4 regions of the Nocardia sp. NPDC003693 genome follow, and region 1 is predicted to be linked to each of the others. Evidence: riboswitches for the same ligand, from Rfam matches in the RefSeq annotation. Region 1 holds a riboswitch; each other region holds the start of a gene.
What was found. A riboswitch is a leader RNA that binds a small molecule or an ion and turns the genes downstream of it on or off. The one in region 1 is predicted to bind S-adenosylmethionine.

Region 1 (7,470 bases):
GGTCATGCCGCCGATGATCACGTCCAGGGCTTCGCGATGCAGCAGTTCCGGATCGCCGCTGTAGATTTCGCCGCCGATGGCCGCGCACAGCTCCTCCATGGTGGGCGCCTGCAGCAGCGGGACCTCGGGCAGGGTCCAGGAGGGCACCGCGCACGCCTTGCGCAGCGCCTCGGTGTCGGCCTCGAGTTGTTCGGGCGCACAGCGATTGGCCACGACCGCCACCAATTTGGCGTGCTCGGAGACGAGTTCGGTGCGGCACAGCTCCACCAGCTGGGACAGCTCGGCGGGCGTGCGGCCCAGACCGCGCACCACCAGCAGCACGGGCGCGCCGAGGTTCACCGCGATGCGGGCGTTGAAGCGCAGTTCGCTGGGACTCGCGACGTCGGTGTAGTCGCTGCCCAGGATGAGCACGGCGTCGCACTGCTTGGTCATGGCGTGATAGCGCATGACGATCTCGCTGATCGCCGCGTCGGGGTCGGCGTGCACCTGCTCGTAGGTGACCCCGATGGACTGCTCGTAGTCGTCATCGGCGGTGGAGTGCTCGAGCAGCAGTTCGAGGATGTAGTCGCGCTCGGTGGCCGAGCGGGTGATGGGCCGGAACACCCCGACCCGGGGCGTCGTGGCGGCCATCGCCTGCAGCACGCCGAGTGCCACGGTCGATTTGCCGGTGTCGCCCTCGGGGGACGCGATGTACACACTGGAGACCGGTGCTGCAGCCATGGTCCAGAGCCTACCGACCGTTAAGTCCCGATTCGGGCGACTATGGCGCGCAGGTGTCGCGTGCCACAGCGCACCGGGCCGGCCGCACCCGGAAACGACGGTGGCGCGCCCGGACCTGGGTCCGGACGCGCCACATCGGAACGCTGTGCGGGTGCGGCTAGAGCGCGCGCAGGCGCGGCGCCAGATCCCGTTGGAACAGATCCAGGAAGCGGCGCTGATCGTGGCCCGGCGCGTGGAACACCAGGTGGTTCAGGCCCGCGTCCAGGTACGGCTTGATCTGCTCGACGGCCTGGTCCGGATCACTGGCGACGATCCAGCGCTTGGCGATCTGCTCGATCGGCAGCGCGTCGGCAGCGGCCTCCATCTCGATCGGATCGGTGATCGAGTGCTTCTGCTCGGCGGTCAGCGACAGCGGCGCCCAGAAGCGCGTATTCTCCAGCGCCAGTGCGGGATCGGTGTCGTACGAGATCTTGATCTCGATCATCCGGTCGATGTCCTCGACCGTGCGCCCGGCCTTGGCCGCGCCCTCGGCCACCGCGGGCATCAGCTTCTCGGTGTACAGGTCCATGCCCTTTCCCGAGGTGCAGATGAAGCCGTCACCCGCGCGGCCCGCGTACCGGGCCACCAGCGGGCCGCCCGCCGCGATGTAGATCGGGATGCCGCCCTTGGGCACGTCGTAGATCGAGGCGCCGACGGTCCGGTAGTACTGCCCGTCGAAGTCCACGCGGTCGCCGGTCCACAGCGCGCGCATGAGGTCCACCGACTCGCGCAGGCGCGCGAAACGCTCCTTGAACTCCGGCCATTCGCCCTGGTAGCCGGTGGCGATCTCGTTGAGCGCCTCGCCGCTGCCGACGCCGAGCATGATGCGCTCGGGGTACAGGCACCCCATGGTCGCGAACGCCTGGGCGATCACCGCGGGGTTGTAGCGGAAGGTGGGGGTCAGCACCGAGGTGCCGAGCTGGATGCGCTTGGTGCGCTCGCCCACCGCCGCCATCCAGGCCAGCGAGAAGGGCGCGTGCCCGCCGTTGTGCCGCCACGGCTGGAAATGATCGCTGACGGTGGCGCTGTCGAGGCCGTGCTCCTCGGCCGCCACCGCGATCTCCACCAGTTCCCGCGGGCCGAATTGCTCCGCGGACGCCTTGTATCCGAGTTTGAGGTCTGTCACCGCGCCACTCCTGTCGCCTTGTTGCGCTCGTTGTGCGGGCCAACCTCCCGCTGCCGGCCGCCCGGGACGCGATGGACGCGTCGTGCCGAACGGCTTACTTCGCACCATAGTTCCGCCCCGGGCCCCGGTGTGCCGGGGGTCGCACCCGAGGTCTGCAACCGGCGCGGTCAGCGCCCGTATTCCGGTCGCCGCACCTGGCGATTCGCCCACCGCGACCGATCCGCGCGGCGGCGCGCGCCACGGCCTGCCGAAATATCGCACAGCGGGCGGCGAACGTGAAGAACGAGACAAAAAGGGCCGCGCACGGGCGCAGCTACGCGGGGGCAAATTAGACTCGGACCCGTGACCTCCACCGAAGAGCCGATCCTCTCGTACCTGACGGACATGGACGGCGTGCTGGTGCACGAGAACCACATGGTGCCCGGTGCGGACGAGTTCCTGGCCGAGTTGCGCGCCAACGACATTCCCTTCCTGGTGCTCACCAACAACTCGATCTACACCGCGCGCGACCTGCAGGCCCGGCTCCGGCACACCGGCCTGGAGATCCCCATCGAGTCCATCTGGACCTCCGCGCTTGCGACCGCGACCTTCCTCAACGACCAGCGCCCCAACGGAACCGCCTATGTCGTAGGCGAATCCGGGCTCACCACCGCGCTGCACGAGATCGGCTACGTGCTCACCGACAGCGACCCGGACTACGTGGTGCTCGGCGAGACGCGGACGTACTCCTTCGAGGCCATCACCACCGCCATCCGCCTCATCTCGGCGGGCGCGCGCTTCATCGCCACCAATCCCGATGCCACCGGACCCTCGCGCGAGGGCATCCTGCCCGCGACCGGGTCGGTCGCCGCCCTGATCACCCGCGCCACCGGCAAGGAGCCGTACTACGTGGGCAAACCCAACCCGCTGATGATGCGCTCGGCGCTGCGCCGCATCGACGCGCACTCGCAGTCCACGCTCATGATCGGCGACCGCATGGACACCGACATCATCTCCGGCCTGGAGGCCGGGCTGCGCACGATCCTGGTGACCACCGGCATCTCCACCCACTCGACGGTGGAGCAGTACCCGTACCGGCCCACCGCCATCCTGCACTCGGTCGCCGACCTGATCGGCAAGACCAAGGCGCCCTTCGACGCCTGAGGGTTCGGCCGCGCCCGTGGTTCCGGCGCCGGTCCGACCCGCCGGATATCGCCGCGACGCCGCAGCCGGTCCGCCCGGATCCGCGAAGCTGTTGCGCGGCAACCAGTCCGGGCATCGCCCCTAGCTCGTCGCGACCGGCCGTTCGGCGTCGAGCGCGTCCAGTGCCGCCGACAGCGTGGTGAGCGCGTCGACGATCTCGGCGAAACGCTCGGCCCCCAGGTGCGCGGCCATCCGCGCGGAGATGTCGGCGTGCTGCGGGTGAATCCGGCGCACCGCCTCGTGACCGGCCGGGGTGATGGCCACGAGTTTGGCCCGCCGGTGCAGCGGATTCGGCCGGTATTCGGCGAAACCCCTGTCCACCAGCAGATCCGCTATCCGCTGCACGCTCTGGCGCGTGATGCCCATCGCGCGCGCGATGCCCGCCACCGGCAGCGGATCCGGCAGCACCGCGCCGAGCACCTGCCACCAGGCGGCGGTGAGCCCCGCCGGGGCGGCCAATTCCTCGGCGATGGCGAGGAATTGGCCGTTGAGCTTGAACGAGGTGATGGCCGCCGTACTGAACAGTTCCTGTTCGGAGCGCGTCATTGCTGTTCCCGTCGGACGGAGGGTTTCCCCTAGGTGGTGGCGGCCGCCGCGCGGCTCTCCTCGTAGTCGGCCAGCGCGAAGAAGCCGGCCGGATCATTGTGGCCGTAGAGCCGGTGCCAGGCCTCGAGCACCTGCGGTTCGAACAGGCCGAGCCGCGCGAAGATGGCGTGCGCGAAGTCGACCGGGGTGATGCCGCTCGCGGTGATGAGGTCGGCGTCGATGACGGCCGGCTCGTAGACGAAGCCCTTGCCGCCCGAATACTCGGTCATGGCAAGGTATTCCGCCGCGTTGCTGGTGTGCTTGCGCTCGTCCAGCAGCCCTTCGACCGCCATGCCCCAGGTCGCGCCGCAGATGGCCGCGACCGGCACGCCCGCCGCCAGGAACTCGCGCGCCTTCGCGCCGAAGGCCGTCAGGTCACCGCGCTCCCAGGTCTCCGAACCGGGCAGGATCAGCATCTCGCTCTCGGCCGGGGTCAGATCCGCGAGCGCGAGGTCGGGCGTGACGCGCAGTCCGCCCATGGAGGTCACCGGGTCGGTGGTCGGACCGACCGTGCGGATCTGCCAGGCGCCGGGTTCGCGGTGCCACAGCGTGCGGTTGATGTGCGCGGTGGCGTGCCCGACCTCCCAATCGGCGAAGGTGTCGTAAACGGCCAGGTGCACTGTCTTCGTGGTCATGACAGTATCCTGTCATGTTTGACAGTATGCTGTCAATACTTGGACCGCGGACGGCCCCGGAGCTCGGGAAACACCGGGAGAGCGGCCCGGAAACGACAAGAGGGCCGGAACCTGACGGTTCCGGCCCTCGGCCCGCTACTCGAGCAGGGTCAGCTCAGCGCGCGATCCAGATCCGCGATCAGATCCTCCACGTCCTCCAGCCCGATCGAGATGCGCACCACCCCGTCGGTGATACCGATGGCCGCGCGACCCTCCGGGCCCATAGCCCGATGCGTCGTCGTCGCCGGATGCGTGATCAAGGTCTTGGCGTCACCGAGGTTGTTCGAGATGTCGATGATCCGCAGCCCGTTGAGCACCTCGAACGCCCGCTTCTTGGCCTCGGCCTCGGGCGCGGTCAACTCGAAGGTCACCACGGTGCCGCCGCCGGACATCTGCGCCCGAGCCAGGTCGTACTGCGGGTGCGAGGTCAGGAACGGGTACTTCACCCACGCCACGGCCGGATGCTGTTCCAGGAACTGCGCGATGCGCAGCGCCGAGTCGTTGGACTGGCGCACCCGCAGCGGCATGGTCTCGAGACCCTTGAGCAGCGTCCAGGCGTTGAACGGGCTCAGCGCCGGACCGGTATGGCGCATAAGGTTTTTCACCGGGCCGTCGATGTACTCGTGCGAGCCCAGGATCGCGCCGCCGAGCACCCGGCCCTGGCCGTCGATGTGCTTGGTGCCCGAGTAGACGAGCACGTCGGCGCCGAGATCGAAGCCGCGCTGCAGCAGCGGGGTCGCGAAGACGTTGTCCAGCACCACCTTCGCGCCGGCGGCGTGCGCCAGATCGACCACCGCGCGCACGTCCACCAGGGACTGCATCGGGTTGGACGGGGTCTCGAAGAACACGGCCTGGGTGGGCACCGACAGCGCCTCGGTCCACTGGTCCAGATCCTCGCCGTCCACGAAGACGGTCTCCACGCCCCAGCGCGGCAGGATCTCGTTGGCCACCACGAAGCACGAGCCGAACAGGCTGCGCGCGGCGACCAGCCGGTCACCGTTGCCCAGCAGCGCGGCCAGCGCGGTGAACACCGCGGACATGCCGCTGGCGGTCGCGAAAGCCGCTTCGGCGCCGTCGATCAGGGCCAGCCTGTCCTCGAACATGGCGACCGTCGGGTTGCCGTAGCGCGAGTACACGAAGTGCTCGATGTCGCCGGTGAAGGACGCCTCGGCGGCCTCGGCGCTCTCGTAGACGAAACCGGAGGACAGGTACAGCGCCTCGGAGGTCTCCTCGAAACCCGAGCGCCGCAGGCCACCTCGCACACTGAGCGTGGCGGGGCCGACGCCCTCGGGCAGCGGCTTGTCGAACGCGCCACCGGTGATCATGACTGCCTCCACGGAAGTCCGTCCGCGCGCCAGCCTTCGACGCCGCGGTGTCCCTGCGCGTCGAGCGCGCCCTCGAAACCCTCGAGCACATTGAACGACGGAGCGAGCCCGAGCGCGGTCGCGGCGGTCGCCGCGCCGATGGAACGCTGCCCGGAGCGACAGATGAAGATCACCGGCGCGTCCGAGTCCGCGGCCCGGTCGGCCAGCACCTCGCGGAGCTGATCGACGAACCGGGCATTGCGCGCGCCGCTGGTGTCGACCCATTCGATCAACGCCGTCGGGCGGCCGATGCCGCTGGTGTCGGGGACGCCGACGAATCGCCATTCGGCTTCGGTGCGCACATCGACCAGCACCGCATCCGGATTGTCGCGCAACAGTTCCCACGCCTGCTTCGGCGTGATGTCACCCGCGTAGCTCACTTCGAACCTCCTGTGAATCCGCACTTGCCGCACCGTTGCCCGATGCGCGGCCAGGTCGTCACCCGGAGCACCCCACCGCGGAGGAGGGTTGCCGACCAGCCAGCCGGGGCTTGGCGCTGATACTCATGACCTGGGTTGAGATTGACCGACATGGGGCCTCACTGTCAAACCGTGCGGGCGGTCAGGAATTGCACACCAGCCACGCCCCATCGGTCTTGGTGAAAGTCCAGGTCGAGGTGGAATCGCGGTCGTCGGCGCGCCAGGTCACCTGCGCGGTGGCGCGGTCGCCCTGGATATTCGGATCGGTCAGCTTGACAAGCGTTGATTTCCCGGCCTTTTCGCCCGTCTCGGTCCGCAGCGGCGAGCGCTGTTCGTCGAAGCCCGGGCACGCGGTCGAGGGGTCCAGCGCGTCGGTGCCGCTGCGGGATTCGATGAAGTTGCGCGCGGACTTCGCCAGCCGGTTCGCGTCTGTGACATTCTTCTCAGCCGGCGACAGCAGGGCCGAGACCACGATGCCGATGATCACCACGACCGTGACGCCGATGGCGATCAGGAACGGCAGCATGGTTCTGGACTCACGCTGATCGATACGTTCGGGCTGGTCCGCGTCCTCGCTCATGACCTTGATCATGCCTGCTCGGGGCGGGTGTCCCGGCGGCGACACCGGACCGCGCCCGGGGAGAGCATGCCCACAGTTGACCGCACCGGCGCGGGGGGTGGTCCATACCACCGATAGAATCGGCACAATTCCCCCGCGAGGCCGGGAATCGCAGTACAGAGCAGCAACGCTGCAGCTTCGGGGCCCGTAGGGTGGTTCACTCGAAGCCAGGGCGTCAACTTAGCCTAAGCTAAGAACGACGGCTGAGACTTGACGGCAAGATAGTTTTCGACCAAAGGGTGCGCGAAGAATGACCGAACAGCTTGCGGGAACCGATGCAGCGACCCGCCCGCTTCGCATTGCGATCGTGGGCGCGGGCCCGGCCGGAATCTACGCCGCCGACGCGCTGATGAAGTCCGATACCCCCGCCGGTTTCGACGGGGTGAGCATCGACCTGTACGAGCGCATGCCCGCGCCGTTCGGTCTGATCCGCTACGGCGTCGCGCCCGATCATCCGCGCATCAAGGGCATCATCACCGCCCTGCACAAGGTCCTGGACAAGCCGCAGGTCCGCCTGCTCGGCAACATCGACTACGGCGTCGACATCACCCTGGAAGACCTGCGCACGTTCTACGACGCGGTCATCTTCTCCACCGGCGCCAACGCCGACCGCGCGCTCGAGATCCCGGGCATCGACCTGGACGGCAGCTTCGGCGCGGCCGACTTCGTCTCCTGGTACGACGGCCACCCGGACGTGCCCCGCGAATGGCCGCTGCACGCGGAGAAGGTCGCGGTCCTGGGC
Region 2 (7,470 bases), on a different contig from region 1:
GGTTTCAAGGCGATGAGGGCTGCGGCGTCGGTGGTCGCGAGGATGCCGGTTTCACGGTCCAGGCCCGCGAGTTCGCCCGCGTCCCTACCCGCCTTGGCGGGGCCCGATACCCAGACGCCGACCAGTTCGAGTTCGGGCCGGGCCAGGATCGAGCGCAGGGCGCGGCGGCCGACGTTGCCGGTACTCCATTGGACTACGCGATATGTCATGACGGACTCCGGTTCACAGGTCGGGGAGGCCGAGTTCGAGGTTGGGGGCCTCGATGCCGCCGTCGACTTCCAGGATCTTGCCGGTGATGTAGCCGCCGGCGGGGGAGCACAGGAAGACGATCGCGGCGGCGATCTCCCAGGGCTCGCCGAGGCGCTTGAGCGGGGTCGCGGACTCCATGCGGGCCTTGATCTCCGGGTTCTGGGCGACGACGTCCAGGGCCGAGGTCAGCACCGAGCCGACGGCGATCGCGTTCACGCGGATGCGGGGGGACAGGTCCGTGGCAGCCATCCGGGTCCAGTGCGCGAGGGCGGCTTTGGCGGTGCCGTAGGCGAGGAAGCCGCGGCCGGCGGTGCGGCCGAGCATCGAGGAGATCGAGACCACCGAGCCGCCGCCGGTCTGCAACAGGTGCGGGACCGCGGCCTGGGTGAGGGCGTGCGCGGTGGAGACGTTGAAGCGGAAGGCGTCTTCCAGGAACTGGGGGGAGGTGGTGGTGAAGGTGTTCGGCATCGTGCCGCCGACGTTGTTGACGACGATGTCGAGGCGGCCGAGTTCGGCGGCGGCCGTGTCGGCGAAGGCGGTGACGTTCGCCAGGTCCGACAGGTCGGTGGGCACGGTGATCGCGCGGCGGCCCAGGGCGCGGATCTTGCCGGCCACCTCCTCGATCTGCGCCGGGGTGCGGGCGGCGAGGGCGACATCGGCGCCGGCCTCGGCGAGGGCGAGCGCGGTGGCGGCGCCGATGCCGCGGCCCGCGCCGGTCACGATGGCCACGCGGCCGTCCAGTCGGAAAGAATCAAGAATCATCGGGTGCGGTCCCTCTCGGTGATGGCGGTCACACGAAGCTTTAAGAACATTCGCTTAACTGTCAAGGTGGAGTTCTTTCCGCCCTGGTGGCGGCTATTCTGCATACGGTGGAACCGCGCCCGGGCGTGCGGTCGGCGGGCGATGAGGGAGGTGCGGCGATGGCGGTGACCGAGGCACGGGAGCGGATCATCCTCGCGGCGGAACAGCTGATCGCGGAGCGCGGGCAGAGCGTGCCGCTGCGCGACATCGCCGCGGCGGCCGGGCAGCGGAACAATTCGGCGATCCAGTATCACTTCGGGTCGCGGGACGGGCTCATCGAAGCGGTGGTCGAGCTGCGGATGGGAACCCTCGAGGTGCGGCGGCTGGAACTGCTTGCGGAACAGGCGGGTTCGGGCACCGAGGTGGGGGTGCACGAGCTGCTCGAGGCCCTGGTCATCCCCATGTTCGAACTCGGGGAGCGGCACGGGATCAATCACTACGCGCGCTTCCTGGAACAGGTGCACACCCACCCGGCCGTCACCGACGCGAGCAATCTGGAGAGCGAGGCGCGCACGTCGGTGCGAGTCATCATGCAGCGCTTGGACGGTGCGCTCCCGGAGCTGACCCCGCGCCTGCGCGTGCGGCGGTTGCGCGCGCTGTCGACGGCGCTGTTCGCGCTGCTCGCCGATCACGAGCGCGCGGTCGAGGCCGGGCGGATCGCCGCGGGGGATGTGAATGCCTGGGGAGAAATCGTGGACATGCTCGCCGGGGCGCTCACCGCACCGGTCAGCACCCGCGTGCCGCTGCGCTGACGACCCACGCCGGTCTACCTGGCCCGCGCCGGGCCGACCACGCGGGGCACAGCGCGAGTCTGCTCGACCGGGGAGACTGCGGCGGCGCGAACTCTCCGACACCGACCGTTCGGCAGCGAGTGGAGCCGATGTTCGTCATCGTCCGGCGGTGGTCCGGGGTTCGATCGATCTCCCGCGCACCGATTTCCGGTGACCGGGGGTGCGAAGTCGGCGGTGACCTGGCAGGCCCCGGAGGGCGCCGCTAACGTTGATGCTCGTGGACACCGCTCTCGGATTCGAATCCAGGACCCGCCCCAATCGGTGGGGCGTGGGTCTTCCGTTGCTCGTGGGCGGCGGGGTGGCGGCGGGGTTCGCGGCCTTGCACTTTCGCGACCCGCACGTGGAGGGGTCGTGGGGGCTATGTCCTTTCCAGGAGCTCACCGGATATTGGTGCCCCGGCTGCGGCGGGCTGCGCGGGCTGCACAATCTGACCGACGGCCGGGTGCTCGACGCGATCCAGAGCAATGTGCTGATCGTCCCGCTGCTGCTCGGGTTCCTCGTCTTCTGGAGTGTGTGGCTGGTTCGCGCCTGGCGCGGCGACCCGAGGCCCCGACTACCCAAGGTGCTGCCGCGCTCCGCGCTGTGGGTGGTCCTCGTGCTGCTCTTCGCTTTCACCGTGCTGCGCAACACCCCGTGGGGGACGTGGCTCGCTCCGGTGTGACGGGTCGTGGCGGACCGTGCACCTGTGGATGATTCGCCGGCGCATCGCCTCCTGAACGGGAGCTATCGGGCATTTCGTGCGCTCAGTGCCGGTCGGCAGGTTGTGCACAGCTGTGGATAACTCGGCGTTGCACCGTATTCCAGTTGGCATCGAGTTCCGCCCGAGGCGGGCATCGAGTACCGCACCCCGGCGGCGTGCCGGGGGAATGAGAGCCGACTGCCGGGGCATGCTCTCGCTATGAGCGATTCATTGCGAGAGCGGGTGCGGGCCAAGCTGATCCGGCAGTTGGCGGAGGACGGGCCGCCCGACATCGAGCAGGAAGACGGCCGGCAGCTGTCCGTGCAGGACGATCTCGATCTGCTGAACGCCGTGGGCGACGACGACCCGGTGGTGGAGGAACTCGCGGCGCGATACCTGGTGCCGTAGCGCGACCGCCGGCGGATCGGGGCGCGGAGCACCCGCGATCTCGATCGGGTCCTGTTCCCGGTGGCCGTGTCTCACGTGCGGTACCGCGGTCGCATCGAATCCGATTCGATGCGACCGCGAACGCCGGGACGTCAGAACCCGCAGGGGGCCGCACCCGCGTCGGTGGCGGCGAACGGGCGGGTTTCGGGAGAGGGGTTCCAGTGGCCGTCGGTCTTGGCATAGTCCCAGCCCGGACCCTTGTGGACGAGTGTGGATATCGCGTCCACGAGGCGATCGACATCCGCGGCGGTGGTGCCCAGGCCGATGCTGGCCCGCAGTGCCGCGTCCACGCCGAGCCGGGCGAGCAGCGGATGCGCGCAGAAGCGTCCGTCACGCACCCCGATGCCGTGCTCGGCCGACAGATACGCCGCGACCTGCCCGGGTTCGAAACCGTCCACGGTGAACGCGACGATGCCGACCGCGTCGGTGCTGTCCCGCCACACCCGCAGGAAGTGCACGCCGGGAACGGTCGTCAATCCGTAGCGCAGCCGCTGCGTGAGGTACCGCTCGTGCTCGAGTACCTCGGTCTCGTCGAGTCCGGCGAGGGTGTCGCAGGCCGCGGCGAGCGCCGCCACGCCCAGGACGTTCGGCGACCCGGCCTCGTGGCGCTGCGGGGCGGGCGCCCATTCCACGCGGTCCGGGGTCACCGAGCGCACGGCGCCGCCGCCGGCCAGGTAGGGCTCGGCCGCGTCGAGCCAGTCGCGGCGGCCGACCAGCACGCCCGAGCCGAAGGGCGCGTACGCCTTGTGCCCGGAGAAGGCGAGGTAGTCGATGCCCGTGGCGCGCAGATCGATTCGCCGGTGCGGGGCGAGCTGCGCGGCGTCCACCAGGATGCGGGTCCCGCACTGGTGCGCGATCCACGCCAGCCGCTCCAGCGGGAGCAGCTCGCCGGTCACGTTGGACGCGCCCGTGATCGCCAGCAGCGCGGCGGGTTTGGCGCACAGTTCGGCGACCACCCGCTGAACGGTCTCCTCGATGGTGTCCGCGACCGGCACCACCCGGCGGCCGTGCCGGGTCCACGGCAGGAAGTTGGCGTGGTGTTCCACGTCCAGCACGACGGTGTCCCCGGGCACGCAGGCCGCGAGCAGGTTCAGCGCGTCGGTGGTGTTGCGGGTGAACACCGTGACCTGGTCGTCGGCGGCGTTCAGGAAGCGGGCGACCGAACCGCGCGCGGCCTCGTAGCAGTCGGTGGACACGCGCGAGGCGTAGCCCGCGCCGCGGTGCACGCTGGCGTAGTACGGCAGCAGCGCCGCGACCCGGTCGGTGACCTGCGCCAGTGCCGGTGCGCTGGCGGCGTAGTCGAAGTTGGCGTAGTCGATCTCGCCACCCTGGACGAGGGGAACGCGCAGGTCGCAACCGGAGACGGTGGCGAGGGGGGCACAGCTGCGGTCGGCGAAAGCAGTCATCACGAAATCCCATCGGGGCAAGGGACGCGCGATCAGAGAAAGGAATGATCGAGAGTCCGCGCTTGCCGCGCCCGGTCGGGCGGCGGCCCGGTCGTCACCTGGAGCACCCCACCGCGGAGGAGGGTTGCCGACCAGCTAGCCAGGGCTTTGCGCTGGTACTCATGACCTGATTGAGAAGGCTTGCAGACGATCGGCGGCATTGTCAACCCCTTCCGGAAAATCATCCGAAAGTTGGATGGGCTGGGGCGGAAAGGTCGAATCGCGAGAACGTTGCTGACCCGTACAGTCGATTTTGAAGTTAGGGTAGCCAAAGTAGTGCGCCCTGGGAGTTGAAGCGAGGATGCTCGATCATGTTGGAGACCAGCACACCGTTCTCGACGCTCATCCGCACCGCGACCGAGCAGCAGCACGCCGAGGCGGAGCATTCCACGTTCATGCGTGACCTGCTCACCGGTCAGCTGGGCGTGGAGGCGTTCTACCGCTACACCTCGCAGCTGTGGTTCGTTTACGAGGCACTCGAAAAAGACACGGCCGCACTGGCTTCGGACCCCGCCGCGGGCCCGTTCATCCGCCCCGAGCTGGCGCGCCTGGCCGCGCTGGAGACCGATCTGGCCCACCTCGGCGGACCGAACTGGCGTGACGAGCTGACCGCGCTGCCCGCCACCGCCGCCTACGCGGCCCGGGTGCGCGAATGCGCGCGGACCTGGCCCGCTGGCTACGTGGTGCACCACTACACCCGCTACCTGGGCGATCTCTCGGGCGGCCAGGTCATTCGCGGCACCGCCGAGAAGCTGTGGAACCTGCCGAAGAAGGGCGACGGCGTGCGGTTCTACGTCTTCGACGAGATCGCCAATCCGGCCGCGTTCAAGCGCGAGTACCGGGCGAATCTGGACGCGCTGCCGCTGGCCGCCGGCGAGGTCGAGCGCGTCCTGGACGAGGCCCGCCTCGCCTTCTCCCTGAACACCGACGTGTTCCGCGAACTGGGCACGGAGTTCGGCGCGCGAATCTGAATTCCGGACGCCCGGAAGGCCGTTGACCCCGTTTCATCAGGGCGGGGCGGCGGTCTTCCCGCTCACCCATGGCGGTATTCCCTTGCATCCACCTCGGTGATGCGCTGCCATGGGTGAGTGAATCCCGCTCTGCTGCTGAGCTTCATCGGGCTGTGCGTGCTGCTGGCCCTGACTCCCGGTCCCGACACCTTCCTGGTGCTGCGCTACGCCATGGCCGGCCCGCGTCCGGCGATCGCGGCGGCCGCGGGGTCGGCGGCGGGCGGCATCGTCTGGGCGCTGGTGGTCGCGGCGGGTGTCGCGGCGCTGCTGGAGCAGTCCGCCACCGCCTATCGCGTGCTCAAGGTGATCGGCGGAATCTACCTCGTATACCTCGGGGTTCGGGCGCTGCTCGCGCATCGGCGGGCCCGGCGGGAGGCGGAGTCGGAGCTCACGGGCGCGGCGCCGCAGGGGCGCGCCGCCTCGGTTCGCTCGGCATTCGCCGCCGGTTTGCTGTCCTGCGTGCTGAACCCGAAGGTCGGCCTTTTCTATCTCGCCGTGCTGCCGCAGTTCCTCACCAAGGTGACCTTCGCGAACACCCTGGCGCTCGGCGCGATCGAATCCGTCATCGCCGCGATCGAGATGGTGCTGCTGGCGATGATGGCCGCGCGGGCGGTGGAGCTGTTGCGCCGGCCGCGGGTGCGAGATCGGCTGGAGCAGTTGAGCGCGGGGATTCTCGCGGCGCTGGGCGTGGGCACCGCGGCGTCGGCGACCTGACCCTCCACGCTGCGAATCAGTCCGCGATCTCCGCGCGGTGATACGCGCCGTCGTAATACACCAGCGGCCCGACCGCGGGCGCGTCCTCGGTGTTGTCGTGTACCCGCGTCACCAATCCGATGACCAGGGTGTGGTCCCCGATCGGAATGAGCTGGTGCACGGTGGCGCGCACCCAGATCGGGGTGCCGTGCAGCACCGGTTCGCTCGTCTCGAGCGTCGTCCACAGCGACCGGTCGGTGAAGCGTTCCTCCGCGGTCCGGCTGAAGCGCTGCGCGAGGTGCTTCTGGTGCTCGCCGAGGAAGTGCACGACGAACGATTCGGCCTTGGTCATGGCGGCGATGCTCGACGAGGTGGCCGCGATGTTGAACGAGATGAGCGGCGGCTGGGCCGAGAGCGAGGCGAACGAGGTCGCGGTGAAGCCGACCGGCCCGCCGTCGGAGTTCAGGGTGACGATGGTGACGCCCGCGGGGTAGTGCCGCATGGCGGCGCGATACTGCTGGGCGGTGATGCCGCTCAGGTCGTCGGGCACGTGGAGCTCGGCGCCGGGCGTCGGAGAATCGGTCACCTTCCGAACCTACGTTGTCGAGCCGCCGGATATTCCGCACGGTCCGAAATTGAGTCGTTCGGTTTGTCCCGAATGCACGATGCGGTGATCGCGGTCAGTCCACGTCGATGGCCAGCCCGGCGGTGATGCGCACGAGTTCGCCGAAGGTGGTGCGGAAGACCGTGTTCGGATGCCCGCCGGCTGCCCACAGCTCCCCGTGCGCCGCCAGCGCGGTGTCGATGAAGGTCGGCAGATTGAGCGGATGCCCGACCGGCGCGACGCCACCGGCCGGTTGCCCGGTCAGCTGCCGGACCATGGTGACGGGTGCGCGGCAGAGCGTCCCCTCCAATCGTCGCCCGGTGGACTCCAGATTCACCTGGTGCGCGCCCGAGACCAAGAGCAGCACCGGATCGTCGTCCAGCAGGAAAACCAGGGATTTGGTGATCGCTCCCAGTGCGACCCCCAGCGCCTGGGCGGCGTCCTGCGCGGTGTGTGCGGGACGGGGCTGGGTGAGGATCACCCCGTGGTGCCCGCGGGCGATGAGTGTGTCGGAGACTCTGGCAGCGACCGGTGGTAAGGACCTGCGCATGGGACAAGGGTAGAGCGATTGCGGTGGATGTGCCGGGGTTCAGTATTCGGGATATCCCGCTTCCGGCCCGAGCATGCGCGTGAGCCGAGCGCGGGTGATGCGCGCCAGCTCGGCGACCGTCCGGTCCGAAACGGATTCGTGCGCACAGGAATCGAACGCTTCGGCCAGGCCGGCGGGGGACAGGGCGTGCAGTTCCGCGTC
Region 3 (7,470 bases), on a different contig from region 1:
CGGGTAGGCGCAGGTCACGGTGCGCGAGCACGGGATGACGGGCGGTACGATCATCGTCCATGAACACCCCGCCCACCCCGCCCGGCGGCTTTCTCGCCCGGGCCAGCGTCGCGCTGCTGGAGCGCCTCGACGCCTTCGTGGACCGGGTGGCCACGGAGATCGAACGCACCGTCCCGGTCTACGGACCGACCGCGGAGGTCTCGCCCGACGAGCTGCGCCGCACCACCCGGGAGAACCTGCAGGCGGTCTTCGGCTATCTCGCGGGAAACCACACCGGACCCGACACCGCCGCACCGCACGGCACCGGTCAGCGCCGCGCCGAGAGCGGGGTGCCGCTGCCCGCGATTCTGCGCGCCTTCCGCATCGGATCGGGTGTGATCTGGGACGAACTGGTGACCATGGCCGGGGCCGACCCCGAATCCAATCGGGAACTGCTCATCCGCGCCACCGATATCTGGAAGCTCGTCGACGACTACTCCCAGGCCCTCACCGCCGGATATCAGGAGACGGTGACCGAGCAGCTACGCCGGGACGCGCGCGCCCAGGACGCCGCACTGGACGCGGTGCTCGGCGGCCAGGCCGAGGGGCCGCGCCTGTGGGAGTGCGCCCGCACCCTGGGGCTCCCGGTGCAGGGCGAGTTCGTGGTGGTCATGGCCGGGACCGGCAACTCCGCCGAGGAGGCGCTGCCCGGCATCGACAAGGCACTGTCCATGCTCGGGGTGGCCTCGGCCTGGCGGCTGCGCGCCGATCACCACATCGGAATCGTCACTCTCACAGCGCGATTCACCCAGGCCCGGCTGCAGACCATGCTCACCGAGCGCGCGGTGGGGCGGGTCGGGATCGGTTCCCCGTTCGGCGGGCTCGCCGACGCCGCGACCGGATTGCGCCAGGCCGAACTCGCCTGCGCCGCAACGGAGCCCGGCTCACGCGAAGTGGTTCGCTACAGCGACGCCCTCATCCCGGTCCTCCTGGTGGGCTCCCCCGAGACCGCCATGACCCTCGCCGGCGCGGTGCTCGGCCCGCTGCTGGCACTGCCCGACCACGACCGGGACATCCTGCTGGACACCGTCCGCGCCTGGTTCACCCACGACGGCGAAGTCTCGGCCATCGCCGCCGCACTGTTCTGCCACCGCAACACCGTGCGCTTCCGGCTCAATCGCGTCGCCGAACTCACCGGGCGCCGCCTGACCGCACCGCACGCCGCGACCGAGATCCACCTCGCGCTCGAGGCGCATCGCCTGCTCGCGGGGAGCCCGGCCGAACGCTGAGGATCAGCGCGGCGGGAGATGCTGTCCGGCTCCCACACCACAGCCGGAAACCCTGCGCCGCAACGGCAACGGCCGCGCGGTCCGGGACCACGCGGCCGTTGCCATCGCGACAAGCTGTCAGGCGGTGCGGAACTCCTCGAAGGTGGGCGTGGGCAGCTTCAACTGCGCGTGGATGTCCCCGCCCAGGCCGAAGTGGCCGATGGCCCCGCCGTAGTTCTGCTGGTAGCTCTGCCAGAGCACCACGACGCTGATGACGCGGTTCGCGCCCGGGGACTCCGGATCCGGGAACGGATTCGGCAGTGTCGCGCGGTACGAACCCGCGCCGGCGGCATCGGTGACGAAGACGTTCGGCACGCCGAGCGGGCCCGGCCTGGTGGGTGCGTCCGGGTCCAGATCCTTTGCCCGCAGGGACATCACGGTGTAGAGCGAATCCGGGATCAGGTCGGTGAACTCGAACCGGAACTCACCGTGATGGCCGTCCGCGCTCACACTCACCTCGACGGTCCCGCGAGCGCGCAGCCACTGCTCGAGGGTGATCGGGGTGGTGAGCTTGCGCCCGTCCTCCGGTCGCAGGTCCGGGATCGGCGTCTCGTGGAACGCGTAGCTCGGGCGCCGGACCGATTCCGCGTCCGGACGCTGATCGGGCGCGAACACGATCGGATAGTTGTTGGCGGGCAACGGAAGCGGCAGCGTGTAGAGCACGCTCTCCGCGTCCGCACGCGACAGCTCCGCGTCCAGTTCGCGCACGATCGTGTACGGCGCGGCTGCGCCGAACTTGGGCACGGGGGTGTCGGCGGCCACGATCGCCCGCCCCCACCGCCTGGTCACCGAACCGTCCGGCCCCGCGTCGTTGAGGAAGCCGACAACGATGAAATCGCCCGCGGCGTCCAGCACTTCACTCGGGGGGTACAGCGGACCCTGGGTGGTCGGGGTCAGCTCGTAGATCTTGTTCACCATACCGATACCGCTTCCTGCTCGGACAGCACGCGACCGGGCGCACCGATCGCCGCGCTGACCCGATCGCTCAGATGAATCCAGCCGTGCGTGCCCGCCCGTTCCAGCAGGACCGGATCCGACCCGCGGAAACCGGGGTGCGCCACGGCCGACAGGAACGGCAGATCGCTGGCGTGATCGCCGTACCCGAAGGTGTTCTCGAACTCGATTCCGTTCTCGCGCAGGAACTCCGAGACCGCGTCCGCCTTGGCCGCACCGATCATGGGCCGCAGCACCTCCCCGGTCAGCAGCCCGTGATCATCGATCACCGGGGTGGTGGCGATGAGCCGGTCCGCGCCCAGCGCCGCGGCGACCGGGGCGATGGCCGCCGCGAACGACCCGGACAGCAGTACGGTGACCGCACCCGAATCCCTGTGTGCGGCAAGCGCTTGCACGGCATCGGTGTAGTACGCCGCGCCACCGGCCTCGAACTCGGCGAACCAGCGCTGCCCCGCCTCGGCCAGTTCCGCGCCCGGCACCCCACGATAGGCGCGGTAGTAGTGCCGGTTCACCTCCTCGCGCGGCACGCCCGCGGCCGCGCGCTCCTTGATCTCGCCGGAGATACGCGCGTAGCGGCTCCCGTCGTCACCGTGCTCGGCGAGCCAGAAGCGCAGGAAGGTGAACATGCTCTTGACGGTGATGAGGGTTTCATCGACGTCGAAGAACGCCGCCGCGCGCACCGGCGCGACGGCGCTCACGCGACCTCGTTCAGGTGCGCGGCGATGGCCTTGGCGGCCTTGTGCCGTTCGATGCGGGTGATGCGCTCGTTGGGCAGCGCCGCGTACCCGATCCGGGCGTCGGCGACGTTGTTCCCGGCCTGGCGCACCTGCACCTCGATCGAGAATTCCAGCTTGCCGGGATCCTCGATCGAGATCGGGGTGAGCACCGCGTGCAGCGTGCCGGGCAGCGGGAACAGGAACGAGGTGAAGTTCAGTTCGATGCTGTTCCAGACGATGTAGAAGTGCTGCTCGGGCCAGCGCCGGCCGTACTCGAGCTCGAACGCCCCGAGGAACAGCTGGCGCACCGCCTCCACGATGACGATCCCCTGCACGTGCTCGCCGGTCTGATGATCCAGCAGCAGCTCGTTGTCGCCGTGGATGCGCAGATCGGCGCTGAACTCGGTCGCCGATTCCTGAACCAGGTTCGCCAGCAACACATTCGAGTTCTGGTACTTGTGCACCTGATGCCGCGGCGCCGGTTCGGCGACCGTGTCGATCACCCGGAGCCCGGCGGGCGCGTGAATGGCCGCCACGTGCTCGATGTAGTCCAGGTCGTGCCGGGTGATCCCCTGCCCGATCCGGACGGTGAGCGGCTCGGCCGCCTCCCGCAATCCCCCGCTCCGCAGCACGGCCACCAAACCGGAGACCGTGAATGCCCGGTCGTCCTCCGCGAGACCCCGGAATCGGTCCGCCACCAGTACCACCTCGCGGAGGTTCAGGGTCGCGGATTCCGGGGTCGCCGAAGAGAGTTGGGCTACAGACATTGTTTTCCTCCGAGAGCGAAGACGCTTATGGCGACGCGTTCGCCGCCATCCGGTCGTCACCCGGAGCACCCCGCCGCCACTGGAGGGTTGCCGCCCAGCAAGCCGGGGCTTGTCGCTGGAACTCATGACCGTGTTCGAAAACTTATGTGGCACTGCGTATTACCAACAATGATTCAAACCAGCGTGGTCGAAATCAATTCCGGACGGCGACCGCCCCCACCCGGGTCGAGGCGTAGGCCAGTGCGGCGCCCGCCAGCGCCAGGGTCGCGATCACCAGCGCGACCCACGAATACCCCCGGTGCGCAACGAGATTCGCCAGCTGCGGCCCCAGGCTGGCACCCAGGAACAGCGCGAAGGTGTAGAGCGCGGTGGCCGCGCCCCGTGCCGCGCCCGCCTGCGCCGCGATGGCTTGCACCGCGGCGGGCGCCGCCACCGCGATGGCCGCCACGAACACCAGCAGCCAGGCCGCGACCCAGATGCCCCCGAACGGTACGGCGGTCACCGCCGCCGCGAACCCGGCGATGCCGAGCGCGCCGATCACCCGGGTCTCCGGCGCGATGGCGCCCAGCCGACCGGCCAGCAGCGGGACCGCGATCATGGCGGGAATCGCGCTGGCGCGCAACGCCAGTAGCGCGCCGTTGCTCGCGCCGACGCCGTCCGGCGGCGCGAGCTGGATTCCGGTGTAGATGCCGACGAACGAGCCGAGCACCGCCAGGCAGCTGACGTACAGCAGCACCAGCCGGAAGCGTCGCAGCAGCGTGCCGAAGGGTGCGAAAACCGTTCGCAGCGTGTCGCCGATGCCGTCGGCGGACCGCCGCACCGGCTCCCTCGCCGCCGGATTCGCACCCAGCACGAACCACAGCAGTCCCGCCGACAGCGCGAACGCGACCGCGCCGGTGAAGAAGATCGCGTGCCAGCCCCAGGCGTTGCCCACCAGCTGCGCCAGCACCTGCGCCACCACCCCGGCGGCGAGGAACGAGCTGGTCAAGCAGGTCAGCGCGAAGATCCTGCGTTCGGGGGCAATGCGTTCGGACAGGTACGCGAAGGCCGCCGGGGCGAAGAACGACGCGGTCAGACCCTGTAGCACCCGGGCCGTCAGCCCCGCACCGAGCCCGGGCGCGGCCGCGACGATCAGCGAGCTGACCACCGTGGCGAGCAGGCCGCCCACGATGACCGGCCGCCGCCCGAACCGATCCGACAGCGGACCCGTCACCAGAAAGCCCGCGCCGTAGGCCAATCCGAAGGCCGTGGTGGTCCAGGTCACCGCGGATCTGGAGGTCTCCCAGTCCTGCGCGAGCCGGTTCAGCACGGGCAGAACGACATACAGCTGCCCGACCACGAGAATTCCTACCGCGCAGACGGCTCCGACGGTCCGGCCGGTGGGCGCCCAGAGGGCGGGTTCGGTATCGGGCGGCGAGCTCACGCGCACGCTCCCGAGTCGTGGCGAATCCCGGCGCCGCGTCCTCGGCCGGCACCGTCGAGAATCCGGGCCAGGGCCCGGGACCGGCCGGGCTCGCCGCGCGCGGCGGCACTGACGTGAAGCGGGGCTGTCATTGAATCCCTTTCGTGGACAACGGAGTCCACGTCTATCAAGGGACACTCCCCCGCCACGAGAGTTACGTGCGCGGTGATCGCAAGCCGGGGTGGGGTCAGGTGAGGATGAAACTCAACAGCTGTGCGTCGCGACCGTCACGCCAATAGGAGTAGCCGAACCACACGCCCGGGGTGACTTCGCGGATCTCGTCCCACAGTTGCGGGGTGGGTGAGGGGCGGTAGTTCAGGACCCAGGTCGGCCCGCCGTCCACGACCGAGGGGCCCCGGTACACGTCCGCTTGGTAGACCTCGACACCCGCGCCGGTGACGCGGTTGAGCAGGTAGCCGCCGTCGGGTCCGGTGAAGAAGGTCTTGCCGATCCACAGCGCCGGGGACCACACCTGCATGTCGGCCGGCTCGGCGACCCACCCGTTCTTGACGCCCATGGGCACCGCGCCCTGCGGTGCGTCGCGGTACAGCGCCTCGAGCTGCCCCGGGCCGCATCTGAATCTCAAGGAATCGATGGTCGCCGCGCGATCGCCGTCGTAGAGCACGCACCCGCCGCCGTAGTCGGCGTCGGCGTGCGCGGAGGGCGCGATCGCCGGGGCAAGCGCGATGGCGGCTCCGAAACCGGCGGCAGCCATGCCGACGGCCAGTGCGTTCCTGAGAATCTCTCGGGTTGTTCGCATTGCGTGTCTCCATCGGGTAGGACCCGACCCCACACGCCATGCTAATTCGCTATCAGTTAGCTGCTCAGTACTGTCGCCTAAATGAGACCACTCGGTCTGTAGAGATTCCGGCCCGGGAGAAGTGGCCCGGACCTGCGCCGGCGCACCTCCCCGCCCGGCCGCTCCCCCGTCGACGCCACGCGGGGCCGCGCGGGAAACACCCGCGCGGCCCCGCGACATCGGCCGGGATCAGGTCAGTTTCAGACCGCGGCCGATGATCTCCTTCATGATCTCGGTGGTGCCGCCGTAGATCGTCTGCACGCGCGCGTCCATGTAGGCCTTGGCGATCGGGTACTCACGCATGTAGCCGTAGCCGCCGTGCAGCTGCAGGCACTTCGTGATCAGGTCGAGCTGCTCCTCGGTGCTCCAGTACTTGGCCATGGCGGCTTCCTCGACCGTCAGCTTCCCGGCGTTCAGGAGCTCGATGCAGCGGTCGACGAAGACGCGGACGGCGGTCGTCTTGGTGGCCAGCTCGGCCAGCACGAAACGGGTGTTCTGCTGCGCGCCGATCGGCTTGCCGAACGCCTTGCGATCGCGGACGTACTGGATGGTGCCCTGCAGCGAACCCTCCATGGCGGCGGCGGCCATCACGGCGATGGACAGGCGCTCCTGGGGCAGGTTCTGCATGAGGTGCACGAAACCCTGACCCTCGGTGCCGAGCAGGTTCTTGCCGGGCACCCGCACGTCCTGGAAGGAGAGCTCGGCGGTGTCCTGGGCCTTGAGGCCGATCTTGTCGAGGTTGCGGCCGCGCTCGAATCCGGGCATGCCGCGCTCGACGACCAGCAGGGAGAAGCCCATGGCACCCTTGGCCGGATCGGTCTGCGCGACCACGATCACGATGTCGGCGTTGATGCCGTTGGTGATGAAGGTCTTGGACCCGTTCAAGATCCAGTCATCGCCGTCCTTGACCGCGCGGGTCTTGATGCCCTGCAGGTCCGAGCCGGTGCCCGGTTCGGTCATGGCGATGGCGGTGATGATCTCGCCGGTGCAGAAGCCGGGCAGCCAGCGCGCCTTCTGCTCGTCGTTCGCCAGTTCCAGCAGGTACGGCGCGATGACGTCGTTGTGCAGGCCGAAGCCCAGGCCGGAGTACTGACCGTAGGTCGCCTCCTCGGTGACCACCGCGTTGTAGCGGAAGTCCTTCACCCCGCCGCCGCCGAACTCCTCCGGCACCGCCATGCCGAGGAAGCCCTGTTTGCCCGCCTCCAGCCAGACCGCCCGATCGACGACGCCGTCGTGTTCCCACTGCTCGTGGTTCGGCGCTACATGCTGATCGAGAAACTTTCGGAACGACTCCCGGAACAGCTCGTGCTCCGGTTCGAAAATAGTGCGTTCCACGCCAACCTCCTGAGTGCCACAGCGGCCCATCGCCGATGTGGTCCACGGTACTCGAAAACGGAATGGCTGTTAACTTCGAGTCTCCGGAAAGAGGTTCGAACTGCGACTCCTAACCGAAGAGCCGCAGTCC
Region 4 (7,470 bases), on a different contig from region 1:
CTGGTATTCAAGGTCCAGGGGGTGGGTTCGGCGCGGCGCACCTTCCTGCGGGTCTACGCGGGCACGCTCCGCAAGGGCGACGCGGTGCACGATGTGCTCGGGAACCGTTCCGAGCGGATCGGGCGCATTCTGCGGGTGCAGGCCGACCGGCACGAGGAGGTCGACCGGGCCGTGGCCGGTGACATCGTCGCCGTGATCGGTCCCAAGTCGGCGCGTGCCGGGGCGACCCTCTGCGCGCCCGAGGCCCAGCTGCTGCTCGAGCCGCCGACGGTCACCGAGCCCGTGGTCTCGGTGGCGGTGGAGGCGAAGGTCTCCGCCGATACCGAGCGGCTGACGACGGCCCTGACCCGGCTGGTCGAGGAGGATCCGTCGCTGGTCGTGCGGACCGATCCGGAGTCCGGGCAGACCCTGCTCTCCGGGCTGGGGGAACTGCATCTGGAGGTGGCGGTGGAGAAGATTCGCCGTGATCGCGGTATCGCGGTCGCGGTGGGCCGTCCGCAGGTGGCGTACCGGGAGTCGGTGCTGCGCGGGGTGACGGGGCTGCGGTACCGCCATGCCAAGCAGTCCGGTGGGCCCGGGCAGTTCGCCGATATCGTGCTCGATATCGAACCGCTCGATCCCGCTGCGGATTTCGCGTTCGAGTCCACGGTGACCGGTGGCCGGGTGCCGCCCGAGTACGTGCGGGCGGTGGAAGCCGGCTGCCGCGACGCGCTGGTCGCGGGTCCGCTCGGCGGTCATCCGGTGATCGGCGTGCGGGTGCGGCTCACCGACGGCGCGACCCATCCGGTCGACTCCTCGGAGCGGGCGTTCCGCGTCGCCGCGCGGCAGGCGGTGCGGGAAGCGTTGCAGGCCGGCGTGCTCCAACTGCTGGAGCCGACGGTCGAGCTGACGGTCACCGCGCCCGAGGACGACATCGGCGCGGTGCTCGGCGATATCGCGGCCCGCCGCGGCCGGGTCACCGATTCGGTGGTGCACGGCGGCACGGTGGCCGTCACGGCGATCGCGCCGCTGGCCGAGATATTCGGGTACGCGACGCGACTGCGCAGCCGCACGCACGGCCGCGGTGCTTTCTCGACGCGGCCGCTGGGCTACGCGCCGGCGGGGTGATCGGCTGACGCCCACCGGGTTTCGCGCGTAGACCGGGACCGGTCGCGCTGACCCCGCGATCGGGACCCGCGGACCCGGCCGGCCGGCCGGTGTGGCCGATGGGTGGCCGGTTCACGAACGAGTGAACCGGCCACCTGTCATCGGACAGGTGCTCCGAATGTCCTTCCAGAAAACAACTTTCGCGTCTCCGAAGCGCTCCGCCCTACGGCGCCTTCACCAGAATCGCGCGCGTGTACAGCAGATCGAACCCGCGGTTCTGGGCGTTCTGCTGGGATTTGGATCCGGGCTGGGTGGTGATGACCGCGATCTCACAGCCCGCCGCGGCGGCCATGGTGAGACGGTTGACGAGCAGCGTGGACTGAATGCCCTTGCGGCGGTGCGCGAGCAGGGTGGCCGCGCCGGTGAGCTGGGCGACGCCGTGCGAGATGCGCAGGCTGGCCGCGCCGGCGAGCTGCCCGTTGTACAGCGCGACATAGCGCTGGACCCCGGCCGCGCCGGTGAGGTCGCGCATGGCCCGGGCGATGATCTCGCGCGGGAATTCCTCGTGCGAGGCGACGCCCTGGGTGTCGGGCTGGGCGAATCCGTCGGCGATGATGTCCAGCCAGGTATCGAATTCGTCGTCGCCACTGGGCCTTACGGTGATCTCCGGCGGCGTGACGGCCGCGGCGACCCCGCGCAGATCGATGCCGAGCACATTCTCGAAGCCGGCGAGCCGGTAGCCGCGGCCGGTGAGCAGATCCCCGACGGCCGGATCGGCCAGATGCGCGAGTTCGACCTGCACCGGGGCTTCGCGCTCCGCGTAGAGCTTCTCGACGGCGTCGAGCTCGTCCGCGCCCGGCACCCCGCCGAAACCCAGCCCGGCCACCTTGTTCAGCGGCGATCCCGGTTCGGCGAAGGACGCCACCCCACCCGCGAGCGGCACCAGGAAGCCGCTGTCCGCGCCCGGTCGCGCCCGCGCCGCCGCGCTGCCCGCGCTGATCAGCTCGCTCTCCACCCCCTCGATGCGGGCGCCGAGCTCGACACTGCAGAACAGGGATCGCTGATCGTTGGGCATGGCCTCGAGCCTAGTTCGGGGCGGCAACCGAATTCCCGGCTTCGTCGCGGACCGGGCGAACCCCGGTCGCCCGGCCGGGGCCGCGGCCGCCGCCGTCCGGTCGAACCGTAAGGTCGGAGGGTGGCCCCAGCAGAGCACCCCGCAGCCGGGTCCGGACTCGTCGTCGGGTTCGACCTGGATATGACGCTGATCGACTCGCGTCCGGGCATCGCCGCGGTCTGGGACGCGGTGGCCGCCGAGACCGGGGTGCGCATCGATTCGGAGCTTGCGGTGTCGAGGCTGGGACCGCCGCTGGCCATCGAGGCGGCCGAGTGGTTCCCGCCGGACCAGGTGCCGGGGGTCGTGGCCCGCTATCGCGAGCTGTACCCCGACCTCGCGATCACGCGCGCCGATCGGTTGCCGGGCGTGCTCGACGCGCTCACGGCGGTGCATCGCGCCGGTGGGCGCACCCTGGTCATCACGGCCAAGAAGGAATCGCTCGCGCGCCTGCATCTCGACCATCTCGGGTTGCCGGTGGACGACGTCGTCGGCGATGTCTGGGCCGAGGAGAAGGGGACTGCGCTGCGCGAGCGCGGGGCGTCGGTCTACGTCGGCGATCATCTGGGCGATGTGCGCGGGGCGAAGGTCGCCGGGGCGCTGGCGGTCGCGGTGACCACCGGACCGTATACGGGCGAGGAGCTTTCGGCCGAGGGCGCGGACGTGGTGCTGAGCGATCTCACCGAGTTCCCGGCCTGGCTCGCCGCGCACCTGGCCGCGCGCAACTGAGCTCGCGCGGCCGGACTTCGCGCCCCGGGATCGACTTCCTTTTGGCTTCAGGCTGATTCGAACGCTGTTGACGGAACGGACCCGTCACTAGCGTTGCGCGCACGGTCACGAGTATCAGCAGTGACGAGCCCCGGCTCGCTGATCGGCAACCCTCGCGCGGCGGTGGGGTGCCCCGGGTGACGACCAGGTGCTGCCCGCCGGGCAGCACAAGCGCGTTGTGGCCGGTGTGTGCCGGTGAGTTCAGAGGAATCAGATGAGTAAGCAATGGTCCGGGTCGCGTCGTCTCCGGGTAGTGGTGGGCATCGCATCGGCGGCCCTGGTGGCCGGGCTGGTATCGGCGTGCGGCGGTTCTTCCGAGAGTGACAGCGGCACCGTGTATTTCGGTGTATCGGGGCCGAAGTCGGGCCCGTCGGCGGAGTACGGCCGGCTGTGGCAGCAGGGCTTCGATCTGGCCCTGGAGGAGGTCAACGCCGCGGGCGGGATCGACGGCAAGAAGGTCGAATTGAAGTGGGAGGACTCGCAATCCGACCCGAAGCAGACCGTGCCCATCGCGACCAAGTTCGTCGGTGACGAGTCCATCATCGCCGAGCTGGGCGACTTCTCGTCCCCGGCCTCCATCGCGGCGTCGCCGGTGTACAACCGCGGCAAGCTGGTGCAGTACGGCTTCACCAACTCCGCGGTGGACTTCACCAAGGGCGGTGACTACTCGTGGAGCCCGTCGATCACCCTGGATGTCTTCCAGGAGCGCAATGCCCAGTGGGTGTCCGCGAAGGCCAAGAAGGTCTCGGTCGTGTATCTCGAAACCGACTGGGGCAAGCAGGCATTCAAGTTCTTCGAGCAGTCCGCCAAGGAGAAGGGCGTGGAGATCGTCTACTCCTCGCCGATCCTGCCGGACTCGCAGGACTTCCGCCCGGTGCTGATCAAGGGCCGGGACGCGAACCCGGAGGCGTTCGTGCACCTGGGCTACGGCCCGGACGGCGCGCTCATCGTCAAGCAGCTGCGCGACGTGGGCTACACCGGCCAGTTCTTCGGCGGCCAGAACACCCCGCAGTTCATCTCACTGGCGGGCGCCGCGGCCGAGGGTGACATCGTGAACGGCGTCTTCACCGCCGCGGACACCAACCCCAAGGTCGTGGACTTCGTGAAGAAGTTCCGCGCCAAGTTCAACGTCGACCCGGGCGACTTCAACGTGTACGCCTACGACGCGATCAACGTCCTGGTGAAGGCGGCCAAGCACGGCGGCGCCACCCGCGAGGGCATCCTGAAGGGCCTGCGCGAGGTCAAGGACTTCGACGGAATCGGCTTGGGCACTTTCGCTTTCGATCAGCAGACCCGGCGCCCGAACGGCGTGAAGCCGATCGAGCTGATCCTGAAGAACGGCGCCTTCGTGCCGACCGGCAACAAGTAGCGCCATGTTCGACACGCTCATAGCGGGTCTGGTCCACGGCAATGCGTACGCACTCATCGCCGTGGGCATCACCCTGATCTTCGGGGTCAGCAACGTCATCAATTTCGCGCACGGCGCGATCTTCGCGTTCGGGTCGGTGCTGGGCTGGTGGCTGATCGCCGAGCAGGGGCTGCCGCTGTGGCTCGCTCTCGTGCTGGTGGTCGGCACCACGGCGCTGCTGGGCGTGGCGATCGATGTGCTGGCGGTGCGGCCGTTGCGCCGGGCCCCGGCCATCGCGGCGCTGCTGGCCACGGTGGCGGTGGGCCTGATTCTCGAGAACGTGGTGGCGCTGATCTTCGGCCCCGACACCCGGCCCTTCCCGCAGGTGCTGCCCACCAACAACTTTCAGGTGGGCGGCATCTGGTTCGGCACCTCGGACGTGGTCATGTTCGCCATCACCATCACGGTGATGGCGGGACTGTGGAGCTTCCTGCGGTACAGCCGGTACGGGCTGGCCATTCGCGCCACCGCCCAGGATCCGGACGCCGCGGCGCAGATGGGGATCGGGGTCGGGCGGATCCAGTCGCTGGCCTTCGCCATCGCCTCGGGGCTCGGCGGGCTGGCGGGCATCTTCGTCGGTCTCTACAACTCCAACATCTCCCCGACCAGCGGCGGCATCGTCGGCATGACCGGTTTCGTCGCCGCCACGATCGGCGGCCTCGGCTCGATTCCGGGCGCGGTGGTCGGCGGTTTCATCCTCGGGCTGGTGGAGGCCTTCGGCATCTACACCTTCGGGGACGGCTACCGCGATCTGATCACCTTCGGCCTGCTGGTCGTGTTCCTGGTGCTGCGGCCCGGCGGTCTGCTGGCCCGCCCGCCCGCCATCGAATCCGAGCCGCTGACCGGGACCTTCCTGGGAACCGGGCGGCAGTTGCGGGTGCGGTGGTGGCACGCGCTCATCGCGTTCGCCGTTGCGGGACTGGTGATTCCGGTCGTGTCCGACGACTACGGCATCTCGGTGGGCACGCAGATCCTGGCCTACGCGATCATCGCGGTCTCCATGACGCTGGTCGCGGGTTCGGCCGGGCAGCTCGCCATCGGGCAGGCCGGGCCGATCGCGATCGGCGCGTACACCTCGGCGGTGCTGACGGTCTCGCACGGCTGGTCGTTCCTGCCCGCCATCATCCTCGCGGGCATCGTCGCCGCGGTGGTGTCCTCGGTGCTGGCCGCGCCGCTGTGGCGGCTGGGCGGGCACTACGTGGCCATCGCCACGCTCGGCATCGGCATCGTCACGGTCGCGCTGATCCGCAACTGGGAGCCGGTGACGCGGGGCAGCTACGGCATCTTCGGGATTCCGGCGCCGGAGCTCTTCGGCATCGAATTCACCACGCACACCGAGATATTCCGGCTCGAACTGGTGGTGCTGGCCATCACGCTGGCGGTCATGCTCGCGGTGCAGCGCTCCCGGCTGGGCACCGCGATCCGGGCCATCGGCGCGGACGAGGTGGCGGCGCGCTCGGCCGGGGTGCCGGTGCGCGACTACAAGGCGCTGGCCTTCGCCATCGCCGCGTTCTTCTCGGGGATCGGCGGCGCGCTGCTGGCGCACCAGTACTCCTACATCGATCCGACCGTCTTCAACCTGCCGATGTCGCTGCTGGTGGTGACGATTCTGGTGCTCGGCGGCACGGCCTCGCCGTACGGCGCGGTCCTGGGCGCGGTGGTGCTGATCGGGGTGCCCGAGGCGCTGCGACTGGCCCCCGAACTGCGCATCGTGCTCTACGGCGTGGTGTTGCTGCTGGTCGTGCGGTTCCGGCCGCAGGGAATTCTGGTGAGGAGGGAACGTGTCAAGGTCACGAGCTGAGACCGAACCGGTCGCGCGGGGCGAAGCCCAACCGGCCGCGCCCCAGAGCGACCCGGTCGCACCGGCGGCCGATGCGGCCGAACACGGTGTATCCGAGGCGAAGTCGATCGAACCGGTGCTGGCCGTTGGCGGCCTGCGCCGGGCGTTCGGTGGCGTGCGGGCCGTGGACGGCCTGGACATCACCGTCGCGCCGGGGGAGTTCGTGTCGATCATCGGGCCCAACGGCTCGGGTAAGTCGACGACGGTCAATCTGATCTCGGGGGTGCTCGCGCCGGATTCGGGCGAGATTCTGGTGCACGGCAAGCGCATTCGGCCCGGAAAGCCGGAGGCGGCCGCGAACGCCGGTATCGCCCGCACGTTCCAGAACGGCCGGGTGTTCGGCAACATGACGGTCCGCGAGAACGTGGACGTCGGCTTGCAGACCACCCTGCGGGCGACTCGCCCGCTGCGGGCGCTGGCGGGAATTCCGCTGCTGCGCTGGGTATCCCTGCTCGCGGAGCTGGGTGTGGCGCTCGTGCCGACCCCGGCCGCGCGGGCCGAGCGCAAGGCGACCGCCGCGCGCATCGACGCCCAGCTGGCGCGGTTCGGCGAGCGCCTCACCCCGCGCGCGGACAACTCCGCCTTCACCCTGTCCTACGCCAATCGGCGGCGGACCGAGATCGCCCGCGCCCTGGCCCTGGAACCCCGCCTGCTGCTGCTCGACGAGCCGGCGGCCGGCATGAACCAGACCGAGACCGCCGAGATCGGCAGGCAGCTGGCGGAACTGAAGGCGCAGGGCCAGACGGTGCTGCTGGTCGAGCACAAGATGGATCTGGTGCACGACCTGTCCGACCGGGTGCTGGTGCTGGACGAGGGCCGGGTCATCGCCGAGGGCACGCCGGACGAGGTGCTCTCCGATCCCCGCGTCATCGAGGCGTACCTCGGCCGGAGCCGGGGCGGGCGGCGTGATCTCGCCGAGGTCGAGAGCACGGCGGTCGAGTCCGGCGGTGTCGCTGCGGAGTCCGGCGGCACGGCAGCGGGGACCGACGAGGCGGCCCGATCCGAAGGGAAGGTGACCGCGGATGCCGGACATTGAGCGGCCGGAGGCGCGGGAGTCCGGTGTCGCCGCGCCGGTGACCGAAATCGCGAATAGTGCGCGATTCGACGAGAACGCCGCTCCCATACTGGAATTCGACAAGGTGGTCGTGCACTACGGCACGTCGCGCGCGCTGGACGAGGTATCTCTGCGGGTGCGCCCCGGGGAGATCGTCTCGCTGCTGGGTGGCAATGCCTCGGGCAAGTCCACCACGATGAAAA

Region 2: another riboswitch for S-adenosylmethionine. It lies ahead of ACWDOP_RS25385 (aminotransferase class V-fold PLP-dependent enzyme); the one in region 1 lies ahead of ACWDOP_RS28185 (rhodanese-like domain-containing protein).
Region 3: another riboswitch for S-adenosylmethionine. It lies ahead of ACWDOP_RS08410 (AfsA-related hotdog domain-containing protein); the one in region 1 lies ahead of ACWDOP_RS28185 (rhodanese-like domain-containing protein).
Region 4: another riboswitch for S-adenosylmethionine. It lies ahead of ACWDOP_RS10610 (ABC transporter substrate-binding protein); the one in region 1 lies ahead of ACWDOP_RS28185 (rhodanese-like domain-containing protein).

The regions. Positions count from the first base shown of each region.
Region 1 is NZ_JBSFNO010000031.1:231-7,700, reverse strand. Features, by position in the region: gene pta (phosphate acetyltransferase) at 1-720, opposite strand, end outside; gene fgd (glucose-6-phosphate dehydrogenase (coenzyme-F420)) at 878-1,885, opposite strand; gene ACWDOP_RS28205 (HAD-IIA family hydrolase) at 2,228-3,028, shown strand; gene ACWDOP_RS28200 (MarR family winged helix-turn-helix transcriptional regulator) at 3,149-3,613, opposite strand; gene ACWDOP_RS28195 (type 1 glutamine amidotransferase family protein) at 3,643-4,287, opposite strand; gene ACWDOP_RS28190 (O-succinylhomoserine sulfhydrylase) at 4,437-5,651, opposite strand; gene ACWDOP_RS28185 (rhodanese-like domain-containing protein) at 5,648-6,070, opposite strand; SAM riboswitch class IV at 6,086-6,201, opposite strand; gene ACWDOP_RS28180 (Rv0361 family membrane protein) at 6,252-6,689, opposite strand; partial or broken gene ACWDOP_RS28175 (FAD-dependent oxidoreductase) at 6,979-7,470, shown strand, end outside.
Region 2 is NZ_JBSFNO010000025.1:88,259-95,728, reverse strand. Features, by position in the region: gene ACWDOP_RS25410 (NAD(P)H-dependent amine dehydrogenase family protein) at 1-209, opposite strand, end outside; gene ACWDOP_RS25405 (SDR family oxidoreductase) at 223-1,011, opposite strand; gene ACWDOP_RS25400 (TetR family transcriptional regulator) at 1,170-1,802, shown strand; gene ACWDOP_RS25395 (DUF2752 domain-containing protein) at 2,059-2,502, shown strand; gene ACWDOP_RS25390 (hypothetical protein) at 2,740-2,928, shown strand; gene ACWDOP_RS25385 (aminotransferase class V-fold PLP-dependent enzyme) at 3,060-4,373, opposite strand; SAM riboswitch class IV at 4,427-4,540, opposite strand; gene ACWDOP_RS25380 (biliverdin-producing heme oxygenase) at 4,724-5,383, shown strand; gene ACWDOP_RS25375 (LysE family translocator) at 5,501-6,136, shown strand; gene ACWDOP_RS25370 (flavin reductase family protein) at 6,153-6,617, opposite strand; gene ACWDOP_RS25365 (YbaK/EbsC family protein) at 6,796-7,269, opposite strand; gene ACWDOP_RS25360 (2-oxo-4-hydroxy-4-carboxy-5-ureidoimidazoline decarboxylase) at 7,309-7,470, opposite strand, start outside.
Region 3 is NZ_JBSFNO010000005.1:50,729-58,198, reverse strand. Features, by position in the region: gene ACWDOP_RS08425 (PucR family transcriptional regulator) at 60-1,268, shown strand; gene ACWDOP_RS08420 (hypothetical protein) at 1,386-2,225, opposite strand; gene ACWDOP_RS08415 (HAD family hydrolase) at 2,219-2,959, opposite strand; gene ACWDOP_RS08410 (AfsA-related hotdog domain-containing protein) at 2,956-3,744, opposite strand; SAM riboswitch class IV at 3,761-3,874, opposite strand; gene ACWDOP_RS08405 (MFS transporter) at 3,938-5,167, opposite strand; gene ACWDOP_RS08400 (hypothetical protein) at 5,394-5,966, opposite strand; gene ACWDOP_RS08395 (acyl-CoA dehydrogenase family protein) at 6,195-7,340, opposite strand.
Region 4 is NZ_JBSFNO010000006.1:242,366-249,835, reverse strand. Features, by position in the region: gene ACWDOP_RS10625 (elongation factor G) at 1-1,107, shown strand, start outside; gene ACWDOP_RS10620 (GNAT family N-acetyltransferase) at 1,310-2,140, opposite strand; gene ACWDOP_RS10615 (HAD family hydrolase) at 2,282-2,926, shown strand; SAM riboswitch class IV at 3,030-3,145, shown strand; gene ACWDOP_RS10610 (ABC transporter substrate-binding protein) at 3,180-4,334, shown strand; gene ACWDOP_RS10605 (ABC transporter permease) at 4,339-6,174, shown strand; gene ACWDOP_RS10600 (ABC transporter ATP-binding protein) at 6,155-7,249, shown strand; gene ACWDOP_RS10595 (ABC transporter ATP-binding protein) at 7,236-7,470, shown strand, end outside.